One region of the Microbacterium deferens genome, then DNA from elsewhere that is predicted to be linked to it. Evidence: riboswitches for the same ligand, from Rfam matches in the RefSeq annotation. Region 1 holds a riboswitch; the other holds the start of a gene.
The links. Region 1 has a riboswitch for thiamine pyrophosphate ahead of thiM (hydroxyethylthiazole kinase). Riboswitches for the same ligand answer to the same signal wherever they lie in the genome.

Region 1 (4,375 bases):
CGATCCGCGGACGCCTCCAGGGCATCTTCATCGTCGTCGTGGCCGGCGGCCCGCGCCTCGGCGCGCTCTACGCCGGCACTCTCGCGACCTTCACCGCGCTGTGGTTCCCGCCGTTGATCGGCGGCATGATCGTCATCGCGCTGGTCGGCCTGCTCGTGCGACTCAACCCGCGCTTCCGCTCCTACGACGCCGACCACCCCGAACCGTAGGGCGAGCGACAGCGATCGGCGGAAAACGGACGACGCAGTCCGACCGGGCTCGCCGCGCTCGGGCCGCGGTCTAGAGTCGGCGGGTGCCCTCGCCCTCAGCCGCTCCCTCGCAGACCTCCGTCGCCGTGCAGTTCGCCCTGACCGGCATCGTCTGGGGGTCGAGCTTCCTGTTCATGAAGGTCGCCCTGACGGGCCTGGCCCCGGGGCAGGTCGCGTGGGGCCGCCTCGTACTCGGAGCCCTCACCCTCGGTGCGTTCATGCTCCTGCGGCGCGAGAGCCTCCCCCGCCGCCCGATCATCTGGTTGCACCTCGCCGTGGTCGGTGTCGTCTTCTGCGTGCTGCCCTTCCTGCTCTTCTCCTGGGCGCAGCAGCACGTCACATCGGGGCTCGCGAGCATCTACAACGCCACCACGCCGATCATGACGGCGGTGATGGCCTGGGCGGTCTTCCGCGTCGAGAGCCTCAAACCCGTGCAGATCACCGGCATCGTGCTCGGGATCCTCGGGGTGCTCGTCATCGTCGGTCCGTGGCAGGGGCTCGATCTCGACCAGAGCCTCGTCGCCCAGTTCGCGATCCTCGGGGCGACCGCCTGCTACGGCGTCGGCCTCGCGTACATGCGTCGCTTCCTCGCGAACAGCGGGCTCTCACCCCTCAGCTTCGCCTTCACCTACATCGCGCTCGCCGCGACGGTCATGCTGGTACTCACTCCCGTCATCGCCGTGGGTCCGGTCGAGTGGAGCCCGTGGGTCATCGCCAGCATGCTCATGCTCGGTTGCCTCGGCACGGGAGTCGCCTACATCTGGAACCAGAACGCCCTGCGCGCCTGGGGACCCACGCGCGCCTCCACGGTGACGTACATCACCCCCGTCGTCGGGGTGGTGCTCGGAATGGTCGTGCTCGGCGAACCGCTCGCGTGGAACGAGCCGGTGGGGGCGCTCATCGTCTTCCTCGGCATCCTCCTCGCCCAGGACCGCCTGCGTCGGCGACGGCCTGCGCTCGCCTGACCGGGCACGCGAAAGGGGCGGATGCTGACAGCATCCGCCCCTTCGCCGTGCAGAGTCTTACGCCTGGAGCGCACCCTGGAGGTCGAGCTCGATCGTGACGTCCTTGCCGACGAGGACCCCACCGGTCTCGAGGGCGGTGTTCCACGTCAGACCGAAGTCCTCGCGGTTGATGACCGTCTTGGCGGTGGCGCCGGCCTTGTAGTTGCCCCACGGGTCGGTGCCGAAGCCGCCGAACTCGAACGAGAACGTGACGGGCTTGGTGGTGCCCTTGATGGTGAGGTCGCCGTCGACGAGCATGTCGCCGTCCTCGACGCGCACGCCGGTGGAGCGGAACTCCATCGTCGGGAAGTTCTCGGCGTCGAAGAAGTCGGCCGAACGGAGGTGGCCGTCGCGGCCCTCATCCTTCGTGTCGATCGATGCGACGTCGACGGTGGCCTCGACCGTCGACTCGAGGGGGTTCTCGGTGGTGACGAACGTGCCGCTCTTCACACCGAAGGCGCCGCGCACCTTCGAGATCATCATGTGGCGGACGCTGAAGGTGACCTCGCTGTGCGCGGGGTCGAGAGCCCAGGTGCCCGCCTTGTAGCCGGGGACGTCGAGCGTGGTGGTGTCGGTCATGGTTCTCCTCGAGTGGTGGGGGTGCCGGTTCGATCGGCTCCTGTCGACTGAACCGCGGCAGTGTCGAATGTATTCCACCGAATATAGAAATGACGAAACCCGGGCCGCCGAAGCGCGCCCGGGTCTCGTGATGAACCGGTGTCAGCCGACCTTGAGCAGGTCGATGATGAAGATCAGGGTCTTGCCGCCGAGGAAGTGTCCGCCGGCGGGGCCATAGGCGAGGTGCGGCGGGATGACGAGTTCACGGCGTCCGCCGACCTTCATGCCCGGGATGCCGTCCTGCCATCCCTGGATGAGGCCGCGGAGCGGGAACTGGATGCTCTCCCCGCGTCCCCACGACGAATCGAATTCTTCACCGGTGTCGTACTCGACGCCGAGGTAGTGCACCGTCACGGTGTCGCCGGGCTTCGCCTCGTCGCCGTCGCCCACGGTGATGTCGCGGATGACGAGGTCGGTGGGCGCCGGGCCCTGGGGGGCGTCGATCTCGGGCTTTGTCGCATCAGTCATGCGTCCATCCAAGCACGATCGGAGTCCGTCCGACTGCCCTTGACACCACTCAGCGCCCGGTGCCGCGGCGATGCCTGCGTGACTCCCGAGCGCTGAGTTGGTCTGAAACCAGGATGCTCCGAGCCTCCGGCCCTGTCAAGACCCGGCCGCGCGCACGCCCCGCATCGACGATCCCGCGCACCGCGTCGCATGTGCAACGATGGGTCCACTGGCACGGGGTGCCCCTCACGACGAGGGGCTGAGATCACACCCGGAGAACCTGCTCTAGTTCGTACTAGCGAAGGGATGTCGAGCGTGACGATCACGCCTGCACTTCTGCAATCCGTCCGAGACGCCGTCGGAGAGGTGCGCTCCGCCGCGCCCCTCGTCCAGTGCGTCACCAACAGCGTGGTGGTCAATTTCACCGCCAACGCCCTGCTCGCCATCGGCGCGTCACCCGCGATGGTCGACATCCCCGAGGAGTCGGGGGTGTTCGCCTCCGTGGCCGACGCCGTGCTCATCAACCTCGGGACGCCGAATGCCGAGCAACGGGCGGCCTCCGTCGAGGCCGTCGGTGCCGCCTGCGCCGGCGGCACGCCCTGGGTTCTCGATCCCGTGGCCGTGGGCGCACTGCCCGTGCGCACCGCTCTGGCCCACCGCCTGCTCGAAGAGCGACCGTCGATCGTGCGCGGCAACCCGTCCGAGATCCTCGCGCTGGCGAGCGCGGGTGCCGGCGGCCGCGGCGTCGACAGCGCCGACGGCGTGGACGATGCGCTCGAGGGCGCGCTCTCGCTCGCGCGATCCACCGGGGCGGTCGTCGCCGTCTCCGGGGCGGTCGATCTCCTCACCGACGGCGAGCGGGTCGTCCGCATCGCCAACGGTGATCCGCTGCTCACCCGGATCACCGGCGGCGGATGCGCTCTCGGCGCGGTGCTCGCCGCCTTCGCCGGTGCGCACGCCGACCGCTTCGAAGCCTCCGTCGCCGCCGTCGCCGCCTACACGGTCGCCGCCGAGCTCGCGGCGCCCGGAGCCGACGGGCCGGGGTCTTTCGCCGTGAGGTTCATCGACGCCCTCGCCTCGCTCGACGGCGCGACCGTCGCCGAGCGGGTGGTTCTCTCATGAGTGTCGACCTTGCGCTGTACCTCGTCACCGACGCCGTCATCGCGACCCGCGCCGGGCACCGGTTGCCCGATCTCGTGGCCGCCGCGGTCGCCGGCGGGGTGACGGCCGTCCAGGTGCGCGAGAAGCACGCCCCCGCGCGCGCGTTCCTCGACACCGTCCTCGCGGTGGCCGCCGCCACTCCCCCTCACGTGCCGGTCATCGTGAACGACCGGGTCGACGTCTACCTAGCCGCGCGCGCGGCCGGCGCTGCCGTGTCGGGCGTCCACCTCGGGCAGTCGGATCTCCCGGCGTCGATCGCACGCACGCTCATCGGCCCCGAGGGCATCATCGGCGTGAGCGTGTCGACGGACGCCGAGATGCGCGAAGCCTCAGCCCACGCCGACTACCTCGGAATCGGACCGTTCCGTGCGACGAGCACCAAGCCGGATGCAGCGCACCCCCTCGGCGCGGGTGCGACCGGCCGCCTAGCCGATGTGAGCACCCTGCCGGTGGTCGCTATCGGCGGCATCACCGCGACGGACGCCGCGGTGCTGCGGGCGGCGGGTGTCAGCGGCATCGCCGTCGTGTCGGCGATCTGCGGCGCAGCCGACCCCTCCGCCGCCGCCGTAGCCCTGCGGTCGGCCTGGGAGGCCGGCCGATGAGCGCCGGCGTCCCCCGGGTGCTCAGCATCGCCGGCACCGACCCGACGGGCGGGGCAGGGGTGCAGGCCGACCTGAAGAGCATCGCCGCCAACGGCGGATACGGGATGGCCGCGGTCACCGCACTCGTCGCGCAGAACACGCGCGGCGTGCGGTCGGTGCACCGCCCGCCGACGTCGTTCCTCGCCGAGCAGCTGCACGCGGTCAGCGACGACGTAGCGATCGATGCCGTGAAGATCGGCATGCTCGCCGACGTGGGGGTGATCGCGACGGTGCGCCAGTGGCTTTCCGCGGTGCG
Region 2 (4,375 bases), on a different contig from region 1:
CCCCGCCGAGACGGGGTCGATCGAGGCGAGCAGCGCGCCGGTGAGCACGAGTGTCGCGGCGAGCTTCGCCACGGGATTGAGGCGGGCGAGCGGTCCGTCCGCAGGACCGAGCGTCGTCAGACTCATGAGCGCCCCACCTCGAGCTCGGCGTCGGCGAGCGCGGCCACGAGCTCCCGGTCGTGGGTGACGAAGGCCACGGCCGTTCCGTCGGCGCGGAGGCCATCGAGCAGGCCCGCGATCTCGCGCCACGTGCGGGCATCCTGCCCGAACGTGGGCTCGTCGAGCACGAGCACGCGCGGGGCGGTGGCGATCGCCGCAGCCACGGTGAGGCGTCGCTTCTCACCGCCGGAGAGCGTGAACGGATTGACGTCGGCGAGCCGGGTCAACCGCAACCGCTCGAGCAACTCCTCCACCGTGCGCGCGATCTCGTCGGGATCGCGCCCGAGCGCACGCAGACCGACGGCGAGTTCATCGCGCACGCGGGTGGTGAGCAACTGATGCTCGGGCTCCTGGAACACCATGCCGATGCGCGTCAGCAGCTCGCGGGATCGCCAGCGCGAGGGCGTCGCCGTCAGCTCGCCCGCGAGCGCCGCTGTCGCGGCCAGGGCGCCGCCGGCCGGCGCGAGCAGACCCGCGACGGTCAGCGCCAGGGTGGACTTGCCCGCTCCATTGGGTCCGGTGACGGCGAGCGCTCGTCCGGCGGCGAGGTCGACCGAGATGCCGGATGCGACGACCGACGCCGCGCGCGCGGCGAACGCCCGACGACCCACCGACAGGTCGGATGCGGTCAGCAGGGTCTCGGATGCGGCGGACCTCGGCCGCCGATCGATCTCGACCGGGATGCCCGGTACCCACACGCCCGCTTCGGTCAGCGATCGGCCGTGCGCGGCGAAGACGGCACCGGGCGGGCCGTCGGCGACCACCCCGCCGCCGTCTCCGCCCTCGAGCACGATCACCCGGTCGACCGCGTCGGCCCACAGGGCGACTCGATGCTCGACGACGATGAGGGTCGCGCCGGTCGCCCGTGCCGCCGCCATGACGGCGTCGCGCACGAGCTCGGCGCCTTCGGGGTCGATGTTCGCCGTCGGCTCGTCGAAGAGCATGAGGCCGGGTCGCATCGCCAGGATCCCGGCCACGGCGAGGCGCTGCTTCTGCCCGCCGGACAGCCGGGACGTCGGGTGGTCGCGGCCGATTCCGAGACCCACGGCCTCGAGCGCGGCATCCACCCTCGACCAGATCTCCTCGCGTGCAACGCCGAGGTTCTCGCAGGCGAAGGCGACGTCGTCACCCGCCCGCGCGAGCACGACCTGAGCGTCGGGGTCTTGGAGCACCAGTCCCGCGCGACCGCGTGCGGCGGAGGGACCTGCACCGTCGAGCGTCAGCTCGCCGGTGCTCTCCCCGTCGTCGAGGTCGCCGAGCACGCCCGCGAGGCCCCGCAGCAGCGTGCTCTTGCCCGAGCCGCTCGCCCCGAGGAGCAGCACGCGCTCACCCGGGGCGATGTCGAGATCGAGCTCGCGCACGGCCCAGCGCCGGCGGCCGGCGTGACGCCACCCCCAGGAGCGGGCGTGGACGGCGGCAGGCGCCGATCTCACGCGGCGTCGGCTGCGGTGGTCTCGCGGGAGCGGTAGGCGCGGCCGGACGCGAAGCGGTCGAGCGCACCGGTCGCGGCGAGCGCCCGGGCCAGCACCCACGACACGAGACCGGCGATCACCACGCCGGAGACGATCGCCGAGACGAAGTAGACCGCCCGGGCCTCGAAGGCGAGCGCGGCGACCGAGGAGAACGTCGTGTCGAGCAGCGCCACGGCGAGACCGGCGAGGGCGCCCGAGAGCAGGGCGACGCCGATGCGCCAGTTGGCGTAGGCGAACAGGGCGAACGCGAGCTCGGCGCCAAGGCCCTGCACCACGCCCCAGATCAGGGTCGTGAAGCCCCACTGGGTGCCGATCGCCATGGAGACGACGGCGGCCACGATCTCGGTGTAGAGCGCGGCACCCGGCTTGCGGATGATCAGACCGCCGAGCACGCCGGCGAAGAGCCAGCCTCCGGCGAGGAGCCCCGACAGGCCGGGCGTGAACGCCAGCGCGGTGTCGAGCACCGGCCAGGCCTGGCCCCACAGCCAGAAGACCAGCCCGGCGGCGACACCGATGACGCTGGCCACGACGATGTCGACGACGCGCCACGAATAGCGGTGAGTCCCGGTGGATGGGGACGCGGAAGTGTGCATTCTCTCTCCTCCCTGCGCTGGCATGACCCAGATCAGGTTCGACGGTCGAAGCGTGGATCGCTTCCTCTCAGCCCGGCTCACCGGACTCCCGTGGTTCCAGGCGAGTATAGACCCGCCCGCGAGGTACGTTAGGCGCATGGGACCCGACGCCACCGCGCCGCCGTCGCGGCGTGCGTTGCGCACGAGCGCCACCGCGCCGCATCCGATCGTCGACGACGCCACGCAGACGCCCGTCGAGGCTGCCGGCGACGCCCCGCAGGCCGATCCTTCCGAGCCCGTGCTCGATGACGCGCCCGCCGAGGTCGTCGCGGCGCAGTCCTCCCGCTATCCCGCGCTGACCTGGGTCGACGAGAGCCGTGTCTCGTCGACCGCCGCCCCGGCCTCTCTCGCGGTCGACGCGGCGCCCGTGGCGACGGGCACCGACCTGCTCGCCGGCGCACCCCGACGTTCGATCTTCCGCCCCGGGGTGCTCGCGCCCGTCTTCGTGATCCTCGCCGTGACCGGCGCCTACGTCGCCACGACCCTGCTCTGGCCGCTCTACGCGGTCGCGCCGCAGATCGAGGCGGTCGCCGTGCAGCCGGTCGCCGCCGCCGCCGCGACCCCCGCGTGGCCGACCGAGGGTGGAGCCGCGATCACCGTCGCCGGAGCCGGGGGGATCCTCTCGTCGTCGTCGGAGGCCGAGTCGATCGCGAGCATCACCAAGGTCGTCACCGCGCTCGTCGTTCTCGACGAGATGCCGCTGGCCGCCGGCGAGGCCGGGCCTGATTTCGCGTTCACCGCGGCCGACCGCCGGCAGTACTGGGCCGACCGCGCCGCCGGCGAGTCGGCGCTCGACGTGCCGGTCGGCGGAACGCTGAGCGAGTATCAGATGCTCGAGGGTCTGCTGGTGGGTTCGGCGAACAACTACGCCGACCGCCTCGCGGGCAACCTCTACCCCTCCGACGCGGTCTTCGCGAGTGCGGCGCGATCGTGGCTCACGACCCACGGCATCTCGGGCATCACGATCGAAGACCCCTCGGGCATCGTCGCGGGCAACGCCGCCACCCCCGAGTCGCTCATCCCCCTCGCGATCAAGGCCCTCGAGAACCCCGTCATCGCCGAGATCGTCGCCAAGCCCGAGGTCGACCTGCCCGGCGCCGGCCGCGTCGAGAACACGAACGACCTGTTGGACGACCCGGGTGTGGTCGGGCTCAAGACCGGCACGCTCGACGCGTACAACCTGCTCGCCGCGAAAGACATCGCGATCGGCGACACCACCGTGCGCGTCTTCGGCTCGGTGCTCGGCCAGCCCGACCGGGCGACGCGGGATGCGGCGATGCGCAGCCTCTTCGCGCAGATCGAGACGGAGTTGCAGCCCGAGCCCTCGGTGCCCGCGGGCACCCGCGTCGGCACGATCGAGACGGCGTGGGGCGAGTCGGTCGACGTGGTGACCGCCGATGACGCGACCGTCGTGCTCTGGAACGGCGGCGCGGCCACCCCGGCCACCGATTTCTCGCTCGGCGACGCCGTCGACGAGGGCGCCGCCGTGGGGACGCTCGTGGTGACCGGCCCGCTCGACGCGGACTCCGTCGAGGTGCGCCTCTCCGGAGACATCGAACCCCCGTCGCCCTGGTGGCGTCTCACCCACCCGCTCGAGCTGCTCGGCCTCAGCGGCTGACGCGGGTTCCCGCCGGCATCGCGTCCAAAACGCAGGACGAACAGCCCCTCCGGGGACGCCAACGGGCCCCCGCCCGCCGTTGCTCCTGCGTTCCGTGCGGCTCAGACGTGTCGCACGCGCTGCTGCAGTCGGGTGCGGATGTCGAACAGCTCGGTGCCGCCGATATCGCGGGCGCCGGTGACGCCCTGCCGCAGCAGGGTCGACAGACCCGACTGCGACACCACGGCGACGGGCACGCCGCGCACCTTGCCGAGGTCGGTGACCGCGCCGAGCACGTCACCGTCGGGGAGCACCACGATCGCGCCGCTGAAGCGCACTCCGGCCCCGCGCGCGATCACGCGCTGCCGCGAGACGAGCTCGGTCACGGGGGCACCGGAGACGTGGGCGCCGACGATCTCGCCGCGACGGAAGCCGATCGGGCCGCCGAAGTCTTCCGAGAGCACCGCGTACAGGCCGCTCGGACCGAGCACGATGTGGTCGAGCTTGTCTTCCGG

Region 2: another riboswitch for thiamine pyrophosphate. It lies ahead of ABTU82_RS07325 (ECF transporter S component); the one in region 1 lies ahead of thiM (hydroxyethylthiazole kinase).

The regions. Positions count from the first base shown of each region.
Region 1 is NZ_JBEUWT010000004.1:75,681-80,055, forward strand. It holds gene ABTU82_RS14155 (MFS transporter) at 1-209, shown strand, start outside; gene ABTU82_RS14160 (DMT family transporter) at 293-1,213, shown strand; gene ABTU82_RS14165 (YceI family protein) at 1,271-1,831, opposite strand; gene ABTU82_RS14170 (FKBP-type peptidyl-prolyl cis-trans isomerase) at 1,973-2,338, opposite strand; TPP riboswitch at 2,543-2,641, shown strand; gene thiM (hydroxyethylthiazole kinase) at 2,624-3,439, shown strand; gene thiE (thiamine phosphate synthase) at 3,436-4,080, shown strand; gene ABTU82_RS14185 (bifunctional hydroxymethylpyrimidine kinase/phosphomethylpyrimidine kinase) at 4,077-4,375, shown strand, end outside.
Region 2 is NZ_JBEUWT010000001.1:1,554,907-1,559,281, forward strand. It holds gene ABTU82_RS07315 (energy-coupling factor transporter transmembrane component T family protein) at 1-126, opposite strand, end outside; gene ABTU82_RS07320 (ABC transporter ATP-binding protein) at 123-1,592, opposite strand; gene ABTU82_RS07325 (ECF transporter S component) at 1,589-2,224, opposite strand; TPP riboswitch at 2,217-2,326, opposite strand; gene ABTU82_RS07330 (D-alanyl-D-alanine carboxypeptidase family protein) at 2,361-3,881, shown strand; gene ABTU82_RS07335 (DnaJ domain-containing protein) at 3,983-4,375, opposite strand, start outside.